One region of the Marinicauda sp. Alg238-R41 genome, then DNA from elsewhere that is predicted to be linked to it. Evidence: predicted binding sites of a transcription regulator. Region 1 holds the regulator's gene; the other holds the start of a gene.

Region 1 (5,999 bases):
GCGCAAGAGAAACGCGGTCTGATCCTCGATCTCGGCCAGCGTCTTGGCGCGATCCTTGATCGTGCCCATGGCCTTGAAGACCCAGGCGCGTGCCGTGTCATCGGTACGCAGGTCTTCACGCCCCGCGATAGCATCCCAGAACAGATCGGCCAGGCGCGCATCGTCAGCCCGCTTCATGTGAAAGGCGTTCACGCTGGCCATCTTGTCGAAGTCGAGCCGGGCGGGAGCCTTGTTCAATCCGTCGAGATCGAAGGCCTCGACCATCTCCTCGTCGGTGAAGAGTTCCTGGTCACCCTTGGCCCAGCCCAGGCGAAGCAGATAGTTGCGCAGGCCCTCGGGCAGATAGCCCATGTCCCTGTAGGCTTCGACGCCGAGTGCGCCGTGACGCTTGGAGAGCTTCTTGCCGTCTGGACCGTGGATGAGTGGGATATGCGCGAAAACCGGCACATCCCAGCCCAGCGCCTGGTAGATTTGCGTCTGGCGCGCGGCATTGGTCAGGTGGTCGTCGCCGCGGATGATATGCGTCACGCCCATATCGTGGTCATCGACCACAACCGCGAGATTGTAGGTCGGCCCGCCATCATTGCGCAGAAGGATGAGATCGTCGAACTCCTTGGCGGCCCAGCTGACATCGCCCTGGACGGCATCCTCGATCTCGACGCCGTCCTCCGGTGCGCGAAAGCGAACAACGAAGGCGGCCCCGTCAGGCGCCTCCGACGGATCGCGGTCGCGCCAGGGAGAGCGCAGGGCCCGGCCTTCCGCGAAGGCCGTCTCCCGCAAGCTCTCGACCTCTTCGGGCGTGCAGTAACACTTGAATGCCTTGCCAGTCTGCAGCAGCTCGGTCGCCACGGCACGGTGGCGGTCTGCGCGCTCGAACTGGGAAACGACGTCTCCGTCCCAGTTCAGGCCCAGCCAGGTAAGCCCTTCCAGAATGGCCTCGACGGCTTCGTCGGTAGACCGGGCGCGGTCCGTGTCCTCGATCCTCAGTTTGAACTGGCCGCCGTGGTGGCGGGCAAACAAGGAACAGAACAATGCGGTGCGCGCCCCGCCAATGTGGAGAAAGCCGGTGGGCGAGGGGGCGAAACGGGTAATGACCTGAGTTGAATTCTGCACGTGCGAAATCTTGCTGCGCTGCGAGGTGGGCGCGATCATTAGCACGCCGGCCTCAAAAAGAGATAGTCTTCCAGTGAACTCTTTTGCGGGCAGGGCGCGCAATGACCCTTCTTCAGGTGGTGGACCGGGCCGTGACGCCCATGCGGTGTCGCACGCGGCGCGCTCTGCTCGGTTGGGCAAAAACCGCCTTTGATGCACCCGATCCACGCCGTCTCATCCTGTGGGCGCCGGTGGCCATCGGCGCCGGCGCGGCAGCCTATTTCGCGCTTCGAAGCGAGCCACCGCCCCAGACACCGGGGCTGGCGGTTGTGATCGCGATCCTGATCACGGTGTTGGCCGCACGCATGCACCGCCACCCGCGCGGTCTGGTTGCACTCATTCTTCTGGCATTGACGCTCACCGGGTTCGCGCTGGCTCAATGGCACGCGCAGAGCTTTGCGTCCGGCGCGGACCACGGCCGGGAACGCGCGCACGTTCTGGAGGGATGGATTGAGCGCGTCGAGCGATCGGGCACACGCGAGCGGCTCATTCTTCGCGTCACCGACATGGAGGGCAGCGAGACGCCGCCCCACCGGGTTCGCATCCGGACCCGGCTGGGGGAGCTGGAACCCGGTGACTTGGTCCGCGTCAATGCCGTGCTGGCTCCACCGGGAGGCCCGGCCGCCCCGGGCGGTTACGATCCGGCTCGTGCCGCCTGGTTCGACGCGATCGGCCTTACAGGGTTTGCGATTGCTCCACCTGAAGCGATCCTGTCGGGCGAGACGAGCGACCGGGCTGTGCGCGATTTCGTGCGATGGCGCTGGCGCCTCGCCGAGCGCATCCGTGATATGGGCGGCGAGGACACAGGCGGCCTGGCGGCAGCGCTCCTCACCGGAGACAGGTCCGGCGTCTCCCAGGCCCAGGCAGATGCCCTACGGGTGTCAGGCCTTGGACATATCCTCGCCATTTCGGGACTGCACATGGCGTTGGTGGCCGGCGGGATCTATTTTGCCGCGCGGTTCGCTTTCGCAGCCATCGTGCCGTTTGCCAGAGCCTACGATCCACGCAAACCCGCGGCGCTGATCGCGCTCACAGCCGCGCTCGCCTACCTCGTCGTTTCGGGCGCATCGGTTTCCACACAGCGGGCCTTCATCATGACCGCCGTGGTTCTGTTCGGCGTCATGCTCGACCGGCGCGCCTTTTCCTTCCGGTCCCTTTCCCTCGCGGCGCTCATTATCTTGGTGATGGCACCGGAAAGCGTGATCGAACCGGGTTTCCAGATGAGTTTCGCTGCGGTGGCGGCCTTGATCGCGGTCTTCGATTTGTGGACGCGGCTGCGCCGGGCGCCGATGCAGCCACCCGGCTGGGTAGCGCGCGCCTGGAACGGATTTGCGGGACTTGCCGCCACATCCCTGGTCGCCGGCATGGCGACCGGCGCCTTCGCGGCCTTCCACTTCCAACGCCTGGCGGCATACGGCTTCCTGGCCAATCTGGCCGCGATGCCGGTCTTCACCTTCTGGGTGATGCCCTGGGGCGTGGCGTCGCTCTTGCTGATGCCGGTCGGACTGGAAGCCGGGCCGCTTGCACTGATGGACGCCGGACTCCGCGTCGTGATGTGGGTGGCCAACGCCGCTGCGACGCGCGAGGGGGCCGCTATCGCGGTCAGCGCGGCGCCTGGCTTGACGGTGGCGCTCTACGGTCTCGGGTTCGCGCTGCTGACCATAGGCCGTGGCGCGGTTCGTCCTGCGGGTGCTGTGCTGATCGCGGCCGGATTCTCGGTCTGGAGCAGTGCAACGGCACCCGACATGCTGATCACGGAAAGCGGCGCGGCAATCGCGCGCTACGCGCCGGAAAACCCCGACGCCGAGGGCGAGGACAGGCAATGGCAGACCAATGACCGGCGGCGAGGGCGGTTCGATGCGCGCGTGTTTCTTCAGCGTGTCGGCGAAACCAATACCGCGCCGGCGGGAGCGGATTTGCGCTGTGACGCTCTTGGCTGCACGGGCCAGACCGTGGATGGGCTGGTCCTGGCCTTTCCGAACAGTGCACAGGCGCTGGAAGACGATTGCGCGCGCGCCGATATCATCGTGATCGATGTGACCGTCTCACCGTGGCTGACGCGGCGTTGCGCGGCGTTCGTTTTCGACAGCCGCGAACGCTCGCGCCTGGGCTCGACCGAATTCTGGATCCGTGACGGTCAGGTCATCCGCTTTCAGGGTGCGAATACGGCGCGGGGCTTACGTCCCTGGACGCCGCGGCCGGACGGCTAGCCTCCCGGCCCGAGCGCCTGGCATTCAAGGCTCTAGTGATAACGACGGATCAAGCCGACGAGCCGGCCCTGCACGCGAACGCGGTCCGGACCGAAAATACGCGTTTCATAAGCCGGGTTCGCCGCCTCAAGCGCAATGGAATTGCCCTTCTTGCGAAGGCGTTTGAGCGTTGCTTCCTGATCGTCCACTAGCGCCACGACGATCTCGCCGCTGCCGGCGGTATCGCACCGCCGGATCACCACGACATCGCCGTCGAGAATGCCGGCGTCGATCATCGAATCGCCGCTGACCTCAAGCGCGAAGTGCTCGCCTCCCGAAAGCATGTCGGGAGGGACGGGGAGGCGATCGGTTTCGTGTTGAATCGCTTCGATCGGCACACCAGCCGCAATACGTCCCAGAACGGGGACTTCCGAGGTCTGACTGCCGCGGTCCGATCGTCCGAAATCGGCCTGAACGACGTTGCCGGGTGCAGTGTCGGGACGGGACCCGGTCATTTCCGGCATTTTGAGAACTTCGAGGGCGCGCGCACGGTGGGGGAGCCGACGAATGAAGCCGCGCTCCTCCAGCGCGCTCACCAGGCGGTGAACGCCGGATTTCGAAGCCAGATTAAGGGCTTCCTTCATTTCGTCGAACGAGGGCGAGACACCATCGCGGCTCAAACGCTTATGGATGAAAACCAAAAGCTCGTGCTGCTTCTTGGTGAGCATGGACGTCCCCCTGCGGCTGGAACAAAAGCGGAAGTTATGCCGAATGTTCTATGCCTGTTCCATGCAGGCGTCAAGCCGCGTGGCGGACGCGGAGGGCTAGCCGAGGAGCTGGCGAGTCGCTTGGGTGACGTCGTCCTGCCGCATAAGGCTTTCACCGACCAGAAGCGCCCGCGCCCCGGCCGAGGCGACCCGCGAGACATCGTCCGGCGTGAAGATGCCGCTCTCGGCCACCAAGAGGGCCTGCGTCGGCGCGTGCGGCGCGAGCGATTCGAATGTCTCCAGACGCGTCTCGAAGGTGCGCAGATTGCGGTTGTTCACGCCCACCAGAGTGGCGCCGAGCTGATTGGCGCGTTCCATTTCCGCGCGGTCGTGAACCTCGACAAGCGCGTCCATGCCCCATCTGGCGGCCTCATCCATAAGGGTGCGCGCCGTGTCATCGTCGACCGCGGACAGGATGACGAGAATGCAATCGGCGCCGAGTGCGCGCGATTCGGCAATCTGCCAGCGCGTGTACATGAAGTCCTTGCGCAGGACCGGCAGGGAGACAGCGTCTCGCGCGGCCTGGAGGTAGGCATCCTCGCCCTGGAAGCTGGGCGTATCCGTCAGCACAGAGAGACAGGTCGCACCGCCGGCCTGATAGGCTCTGGCAAGTGCGGGCGGATCGAAGTCCTCGCGGATCAAACCCTTGGATGGGCTTGCTTTCTTGACCTCGGCAATCAGCGACGGGCGGCCATTGCGAGAGGCCAATTCAAGCGCCGAGGCGAAGCCGCGAACCGGCGGCGCCAGCTCTGCAGCGACGCAGACGGCCTCAAACGGCCGGTCAGTCTCGCGGTTGCGGACATCCTCGCGCTTGTACGCTTCAATTCGGGTCAGCACATCGCTCATCGGGTTTCCTCGTGAGTCACATCACTTAGCGTCTGCAGAGCGCCTCTCGCTTGGCCCTCATCGATCGAGCGCGCAGCGAGCGCAGCTCCCTCGGCCAGGTTCTCTGCTTTTCCGGCGAGGATCAGCGCAGCCGCCGCGTTCAGCAGCACGATATCGCGATAGGCCCCGGTCTCGCCATCGAGCAGACGGCGCAGCGCCTGGGCATTGTGCTGAGGATCGCCGCCTTTGAGCTCATCGAGCGAGGCCCGTCTCAGACCGGCATCCTCAGGGGTCACTGTGAACCGGCGTATCTGCCCTGTCGGCGTGAGTTCGGCCACAAGGCTCTCACCTGTTGTGGTCAATTCGTCGAGCCCGTCACTGCCGTGCACGATCCAGGCACGCTCGGCGCCGAGTCCGCGTAGAGCTTCGGCCATGGGCTCCAGCCAGCGTTCATCGAAAACCCCGAGAAGTTGACGCCTCGCGCCGGCCGGATTGGACAACGGACCCAGCAGATTGAAAATCGTACGTACTGCAAGTGTCTTGCGGGCCGGTCCGACATGGCGCACGGCACCGTGATGGGCCTGCGCGAAGAGGAAACCGACACGGGCCTCGCGCAGGGCCTTCTCCACCGATGGCACCGAGGCGAAGATATTCACGCCGATAGCTTCGAGGACCTCCGCCGAGCCGGATTTGGAGGATGCCGCCTTGTTGCCGTGCTTGGCGACGGTGGCGCCAGCGCCGGCTGCGACAAGGGCGGCCGCAGTCGAGATATTCCAGGTGCCGCGCGCATCGCCGCCCGTTCCGCAGGTGTCGATGGCGTCTTCAGGCGCGTGCACCGGCGTCATGCGTGACCGCATAGCCTCGGCGCCGACGATCAGGGCTTCGGGTGTCTCTCCGACGGCAGCAAGCCCGATCAGCAAACCGCCTATCTCGACCGGATCGGCCTCACCGTCCATCAGAGCATTGAAGGCTGCCTCCAGGGCAGACCGGTCCGGCGCGCGGCCGGCGGCCAGGGCCTGTATGGCGGGAGACAGCCGGCTCATGCCGGAATGGCAGCCGGCAGCCC
Region 2 (5,999 bases), on a different contig from region 1:
CGGGCGCGAGGGCAGCGGCGGCATGGGGCTCGGCGTTTTCATCGCGATCACCCTGACCGAGCGCCTGGGCGGACATGTCGACTTTTCAAACAGTACCGCCCGCGGCGGGGCCCGCGTCCTGCTGACCTGGCCACGCGAGGCGCTGGCCGCCCCCGCCGACCCGGAGGAGGAGGCCGAGGAAGAAGAGATTCCCGGGACGCTGTCCTAAGGTCTGCAATCTCACCCACCCGCCTGCGGGGGGTTTGAGGCCGCGCGCACGCAGTCTATATCCCTGTCATAGCCCATCAGTGATTTGAGACTGGATACGAGCCATGAGCGATGCAGAGCTGAACCTGCCCGAGGATAAATCCCTCCTCATTCTCGACGACGATACGCCGTTCCGCACACGGCTTGGCCGCGCGATGACGCATCGCGGTTTCGAGGTCGTCGAGGCGGCGAGCGTCGCTGAAGCGCTCGAGATTGCCGGCAAGAACCCGCCTGCCTTCGCGGTTGTCGACCTGCGGCTCGGCGACGGGGACGGCCTGCAGGTGGTCAAGGCGTTGCACAGCCATCGCGCCGACTGCCGGGTGGTCATGCTGACCGGCTACGGAAATATTGCGACCGCGGTCGCTGCCGTGAAATCCGGCGCGGTGGATTACCTGTCCAAGCCGGCCGATGCCGACGATGTCGCCAAGGCGCTGCTGGCTGCGCCTGACGCCAAGCCGGCGCCGCCGGACAACCCGATGAGCGCGGACCGGGTACGCTGGGAGCATATCCAGCGCGTCTTCGAGCTGTGCGATCACAACGTCTCCGAGACCGCCCGCCGCCTGAACATGCACCGCCGCACGCTGCAGCGCATCCTGGCCAAGCGCGCGCCGCGCTGAAGTGTTTTCAGCGAAAGTGGGAACCGGTTTCGCGCTTCGACAACGCGACCACCAAGAACCGCGCGTTGTCAGCGAAAGTGGGAACCGGTTTCGCGTTTACACCCTCAGCAGTCTTTCCGCCGCATGCCGGGCGAAGCGCAGGGTCAGGGCCTTGCGCCGGGCCGGAGCGAGCTTGTCCACCGGGCTCTCGCGCACGATCCCCGCACCGAAAGCATCCGCGACGATAAGCCCGGTCTGTTCGGGCAGGACGGCAGCGGGAAACCGGTCGGAGACCGCGAAGAAGAAGCGGTCGCACCAGTCGAAATAATCCGGCCATTTCTGGTCCGTGCGGAAATCAGCGATGCCCGACTTGATCTCGACGATGACGATCTCGCCCTTCGGCCCGAGACCTGCCAGGTCCGCCCGGCGCCCGCACGGCAGGGTGAATTCGGGGATGGCATTAATCCCGAGATCGTAAAGCAGACGGGCCGTCCCGCGCATCAGGGCATGCGCGTCGTCAATGGCCGGATTGGTGGCGGAGGCGAGGCTGGCACGGGTCATCGAGTCAATATGTTCAAACTTTGTTCCACACGCAAGCGGTCGGGTTCACGACCGGCGCTTGCCCGGCGCGGCCACGGCGACTATCTGCTGACGACACTCAGACCGGACACGACGATGACCCAGACCTCCGCGCCCGAACTCGCCCCCTCCCAGGAAGAGATGCTGACCCTGGCCGAACAGGCCTGGGAGGCGCTTCCGGAGGCGTTCCGGCGCATGTGCGGCAATGTCGTGATCCAGGTGGTCGACTTTGCCGACGAGGAGACGCTCGCCCATTTCGGGATGGAGAGTGCGTACGAGCTGTCCGGCCTCTATCACGGCGTCGACCTCACCCAGAAATCCAGTGTCGATCCGGGCGGGCCGGACTATGTCTTCCTCTACCGCCTGCCCATCCTGCTGGAATGGTGCGAGCGCGGCGACGTGACGCTGAAGGATCTGGTCAGCCATGTTCTGGTGCACGAGATCGGCCATCATTTCGGCCTCTCGGACGACGACATGCATGCCATCGAGGATGCAGCCGACTAGGCTTTCATGCGCTCGGCCCAGTCGCGCACCACTTCCGTCGCCGGGCCGTAACGGGCCTCGTCGAAGGCGGGGCTGATCTCGCCGGGCTCCAGCGTCAGTTCCACCGTACGCGCGCCAGCCAGGCGGGCCTCCTGCACGAAGCCGGCGGCCGGATAGACCGTCCCCGACGTGCCGATCGCGACGAACACATCGCAACGCGCCAGGGCGTCATAGATCGCATCGAGATCGAGCGGCATCTCCCCGAACCAGACCACGTGGGGTCTCAAGCCGCCTGTGCGCGCACAGGCCTCGCAGGCGCGGTCGACCGACAAGGCGTCATCGTGGCCGAACAGATGGCCGCAATGATTGCAGCGCGATTTGAGAAGCTCGCCATGCATATGGACCGGCGCGTGCGATCCGGCGCGCTCGTGCAGATCGTCGATATTCTGTGTGACGAGGAGAAATTCGCCGCGCGCATGCTCGCGCCAGTGCGCTTCAAGATCGGCCAGCGCGGTATGGGCGGCATTGGGCCGGGCGGCGGCGAGGCCGTCCCGGCGGGCATTGTAGAAGGCGTGGACGGTGTCGGGATCGGCCGCGAAGCCCTCGGGCGTCGCCAGCTTCATCGGGTCAAACTTCGCCCACACTCCGTGCGTATCGCGGAAGGTGCCGAGCCCGCTTTCGGCCGACACGCCGGCTCCGGTGAGGATGACGATGTTTTCGGCCATGGCGCCCGCTCTCCCTGTCCTGTCAGGCAGGGTAGGCGGTTCAGGCAGTCCTGCCCAGACGTGGGTGTCAGGCCACGCCGATACGCGGCTCGGCATCGCCGCCGGATTCCGGCGGCCCGAAAGCCCGGTCGAGAATCGTGGTCGAGCTTTGCGCCAGCTCGATTGCGGCCGTCAGGTGCTGAAGCACCTGCATGTTGTTGGACAGCACCTTGAGGGCCTCAGGACGCAGATCGCCCGAGATCTTGGTGCAGCGCACGAGCACATCGGCCCGCAGCTCGATCAGGATATCCTCCAGACGGCGCCCGTCCGGGTTGGAATCCGATTTGAGAAAGTGCGTCATGACACGCCTCCTTTCCAGGATTGAGGAACAAGTCTGACATGAAACCCGTCATTATTCGGTAAACGCCTTGAAGACCGGCGCGCGAAGGGCAAACTGCGCACTACACCCATCGATCGGACAAGGAGGCCATAATGGCTGAGACAATCGGCGCCAAGCGCGCGGCCGGAACGCTGTCGGGCTGGAGCGCGGCGCAAGACCGCGATGCCATCGAGAAGACGTTCAAGTTTGCCGATTTCAACGAGGCGTTCGGCTTCATGGCGCGCGTGGCAATCTTCGCCGACAAGATGGACCACCATCCAGAATGGTCGAATGTCTACAATACGGTTGAAGTCGCCCTGACCACGCACGACGCTGGCGGCGTGACCGACAAGGACACGAAAATGGCCGCCTTCATGGACAAGATCGCGGGCTAGGGCCTGCCTCCGCGGGGGTGCCGCTCTAGCGCCCGTTCACCATGACCAGGCTGAGCAGCACCTCGGCGCCGTCTTGGCCGAGCGTCTCGTCGGTCGCGCGCTGCAGCATGGACGCGATCAGCTCGGGATCGGGCATCTCGCCGAAGCGGTAATGCACGCCGGTATAGACCGCGATGGACGAGTTGTAGGCGTTGCGAAGGCGGGCCATGCGCTGCTCGATCTTCGCGCGCAGGCTGGCATCCTCGGTATTCAGACCCAGCTCGATATGAATGACGCCGCGCAGGCGCATGTCCGACTGGACGGCCGCCAGGATCGGATCGAAGGGCACATAGCTTTCCACATGAGTGATGGAGCGCCCGCCCCGGCTGGGTGCTTCTTCCGCGGCAGGCGCAGGGGCACCGCCCCCGGCGTGAGCGGCCGGCAGGGAGGCAAGGAGCAGGGCGAGAAGACAAAACATGCGGGTCATGGCATCCATCCCTAGCGCGAATGCGTAAACAACCGGTTGGGACCCGCGCGAAATTGCGCGCCACTGCCCGTGTCCCGTGCCGTCCTTGCGTGGCTGAGCTTTATGGAGACTGACATGATCCGACTTCTTCCCGGCCTGCTCGCTCTCGGGCTGACCGCCCCGGCCCTCGCGCAGGAGCCGGAAAGCCCGGTCGCCGTCGCGCCGCGCGATTTCGTGTCCGCCGGCGTCGCGGTGCTGCCCGACTACACCGGCTCGGACGAGTATCGCTTTCTGCCCTTCGCCGCCGCGCGCGTGGAGATCGGGTCGGTGACGCTGCAGACCGAAGGCCCGGGCCTCGCGGCCACGCTCTACGAGTCCGGTCCGGTCGAGCTTGGCGTCTATGCGCGTGCCTATGGTGGCCGCGACGACGACATTGACGACGCGGTCATGCGCCGCCTGCCCGAAATCGACACCGCTGCCGTGATTGGCGCCTTCGCCCGCGCCGACCTCGCGCGTGGCCTCCTCTCGGACTACGATTCGGTCAGCGTCACCGCGCGCGCCGGCGGCGACGTTACCGGCACGTTCGGCGGCGCGATCTGGAGCGGCGAGATCCAGTACGGCACGCCGCTGTCGCGCACCTCCTTCGCCGGCATCGGCCTGTCGGTGACGGGTGTCAGCGAGGATTACGGCGACCTTCACTTCTCCATCGACCCGGCGGGCGCGGCCGCCTCCGGCCTGCCCGTCTACCAGGCCGGGTCGGGTATTCGCGATGTTAGCCTGACGGCGATCTGGGACCAGGCCATCACGCCGGACTGGTCGGTCACGACGATTTTCGGTTATTCGCGCCTCCTGGGCGATTTTGCCGACTCGCCCATCGTCGCCGAGCGCGGCAGCCCCGACCAGGTCTTCGCCGGCATCGGTCTCGGGCGGAAATTCTAGGCGGCGGAAAATCTCGATAATCGCTTGAGCCGCGGCATGATCCGCGGATAGAACTTGCCCAACCTGTGGGAGGGCAAGATGAAACGGATTTTGACCATCGCGCTGGCCGCCATCGCGGTCAGCTGCACGTCATATGGGGATATGGGCCTGGCCGGGGGCGTTTCCGATCGCCAGATCGGCGAACGCATGTGGGACATCCGCTCGAACGGCAGCGCCTTCGCCAACCTCACCCAGATCGAGGACTACATCTATCTGCGCGCCGCCGAGATCGGCCGCGCCAACGGCTTCTCCCACTTCACGCCCCTGTCGGAAGCCAGCGGGTATGAGGAACACCTCTACACCGACAATACCGAGACCTTCTCGACCACGACCGATTGCTATGGCCGATCCTGCAAGACCGAGGGCACGGTCACCGGCCCGTCGACCTCGAGCTACCGCACCCCGCACGCCGACGCGCGCATCCTGTTCTTCACGCCAGCCGAGTACGACGATCTGCCGGCCGAAGAGCGGGTCTACATGATGAGCGTCGACGCGATCTGGAATGACCTCGCACCGCGCTACATCCCGGAGACGCGAGAGGGGTAGGGACGCAGAATGAGCGAGAGCGCCAGGCCGCCGTCGAGGGAAAGCCCGGCGGGAAGGTCCAGGGGCGGATCGCCATTGCCCCGCGGAGCACGGTTGTGTCTCGACTACCTCCCGGCCGGGGACGCCCCGCGTCTGCGCGACCTGCTGGATGGCGGGCCATGGCGCGATGATCTGAAACGCCGGGTTCAGCATTATGGCTGGCGCTACGACTACCGGGCGCGGAAAATCACGCACGCGCTGCGCCTTGGACCCTTGCCGGCATGGCTCGCCCCGCTGGCAAGCACTATCGGCGACCGGCCGGAGTTCGAGCGCGTGCCTGACCAGGTCATCGTCAATGAATACTGCCCCGGACAAGGCATATCCGCCCATGTCGACTGCGAGCCCTGTTTCGGGCCGGCCATTGCGTCACTCAGTCTCGGCGGTGCGGTGGAGATGGTGTTCAGACACCGCCAGAGCGACAAAAGCGCGAGCCTGGTCCTGCCACCCTTGAGCCTTCTCGTTCTGACCGGCGAGGCGCGTTATGACTGGACGCACGAAATACCCGCGCGCCGCTCGGACACGATTGACGGGATGCGCCTCCCGCGCACGCGCCGCGTGTCGCTGACCTTCCGCACCGTCATCCGCGAACCTTGATCATCTGAGAAGGTG

Evidence for each region. The regulator LexA, encoded in region 1, represses DNA repair genes until DNA is damaged. The targets are predictions, from matches to a motif close to ATGTTCCNCTTGTGTTCC.
Region 2: mmcB (DNA repair putative endonuclease MmcB) is a predicted target of LexA. The motif match lies at 1,413-1,430, and genes of this name have one in related genera.

The regions. Positions count from the first base shown of each region.
Region 1 is NZ_CAMZOJ010000003.1:248,980-254,978, forward strand. It holds gene gltX (glutamate--tRNA ligase) at 1-1,152, opposite strand, end outside; gene PGP17_RS13175 (ComEC/Rec2 family competence protein) at 1,215-3,362, shown strand; gene lexA (transcriptional repressor LexA) at 3,395-4,069, opposite strand; gene trpC (indole-3-glycerol phosphate synthase TrpC) at 4,166-4,954, opposite strand; gene trpD (anthranilate phosphoribosyltransferase) at 4,951-5,976, opposite strand; gene PGP17_RS13195 (anthranilate synthase component II) at 5,973-5,999, opposite strand, start outside.
Region 2 is NZ_CAMZOJ010000001.1:361,939-367,937, forward strand. It holds gene PGP17_RS01545 (ActS/PrrB/RegB family redox-sensitive histidine kinase) at 1-208, shown strand, start outside; gene PGP17_RS01550 (ActR/PrrA/RegA family redox response regulator transcription factor) at 312-863, shown strand; gene mmcB (DNA repair putative endonuclease MmcB) at 960-1,403, opposite strand; gene PGP17_RS01560 (metallopeptidase family protein) at 1,518-1,925, shown strand; gene PGP17_RS01565 (NAD-dependent deacylase) at 1,922-2,629, opposite strand; gene PGP17_RS01570 (histidine kinase) at 2,697-2,969, opposite strand; gene PGP17_RS01575 (4a-hydroxytetrahydrobiopterin dehydratase) at 3,101-3,382, shown strand; gene PGP17_RS01580 (hypothetical protein) at 3,408-3,848, opposite strand; gene PGP17_RS01585 (MipA/OmpV family protein) at 3,963-4,766, shown strand; gene PGP17_RS01590 (CC0125/CC1285 family lipoprotein) at 4,845-5,351, shown strand; gene PGP17_RS01595 (alpha-ketoglutarate-dependent dioxygenase AlkB) at 5,445-5,984, shown strand.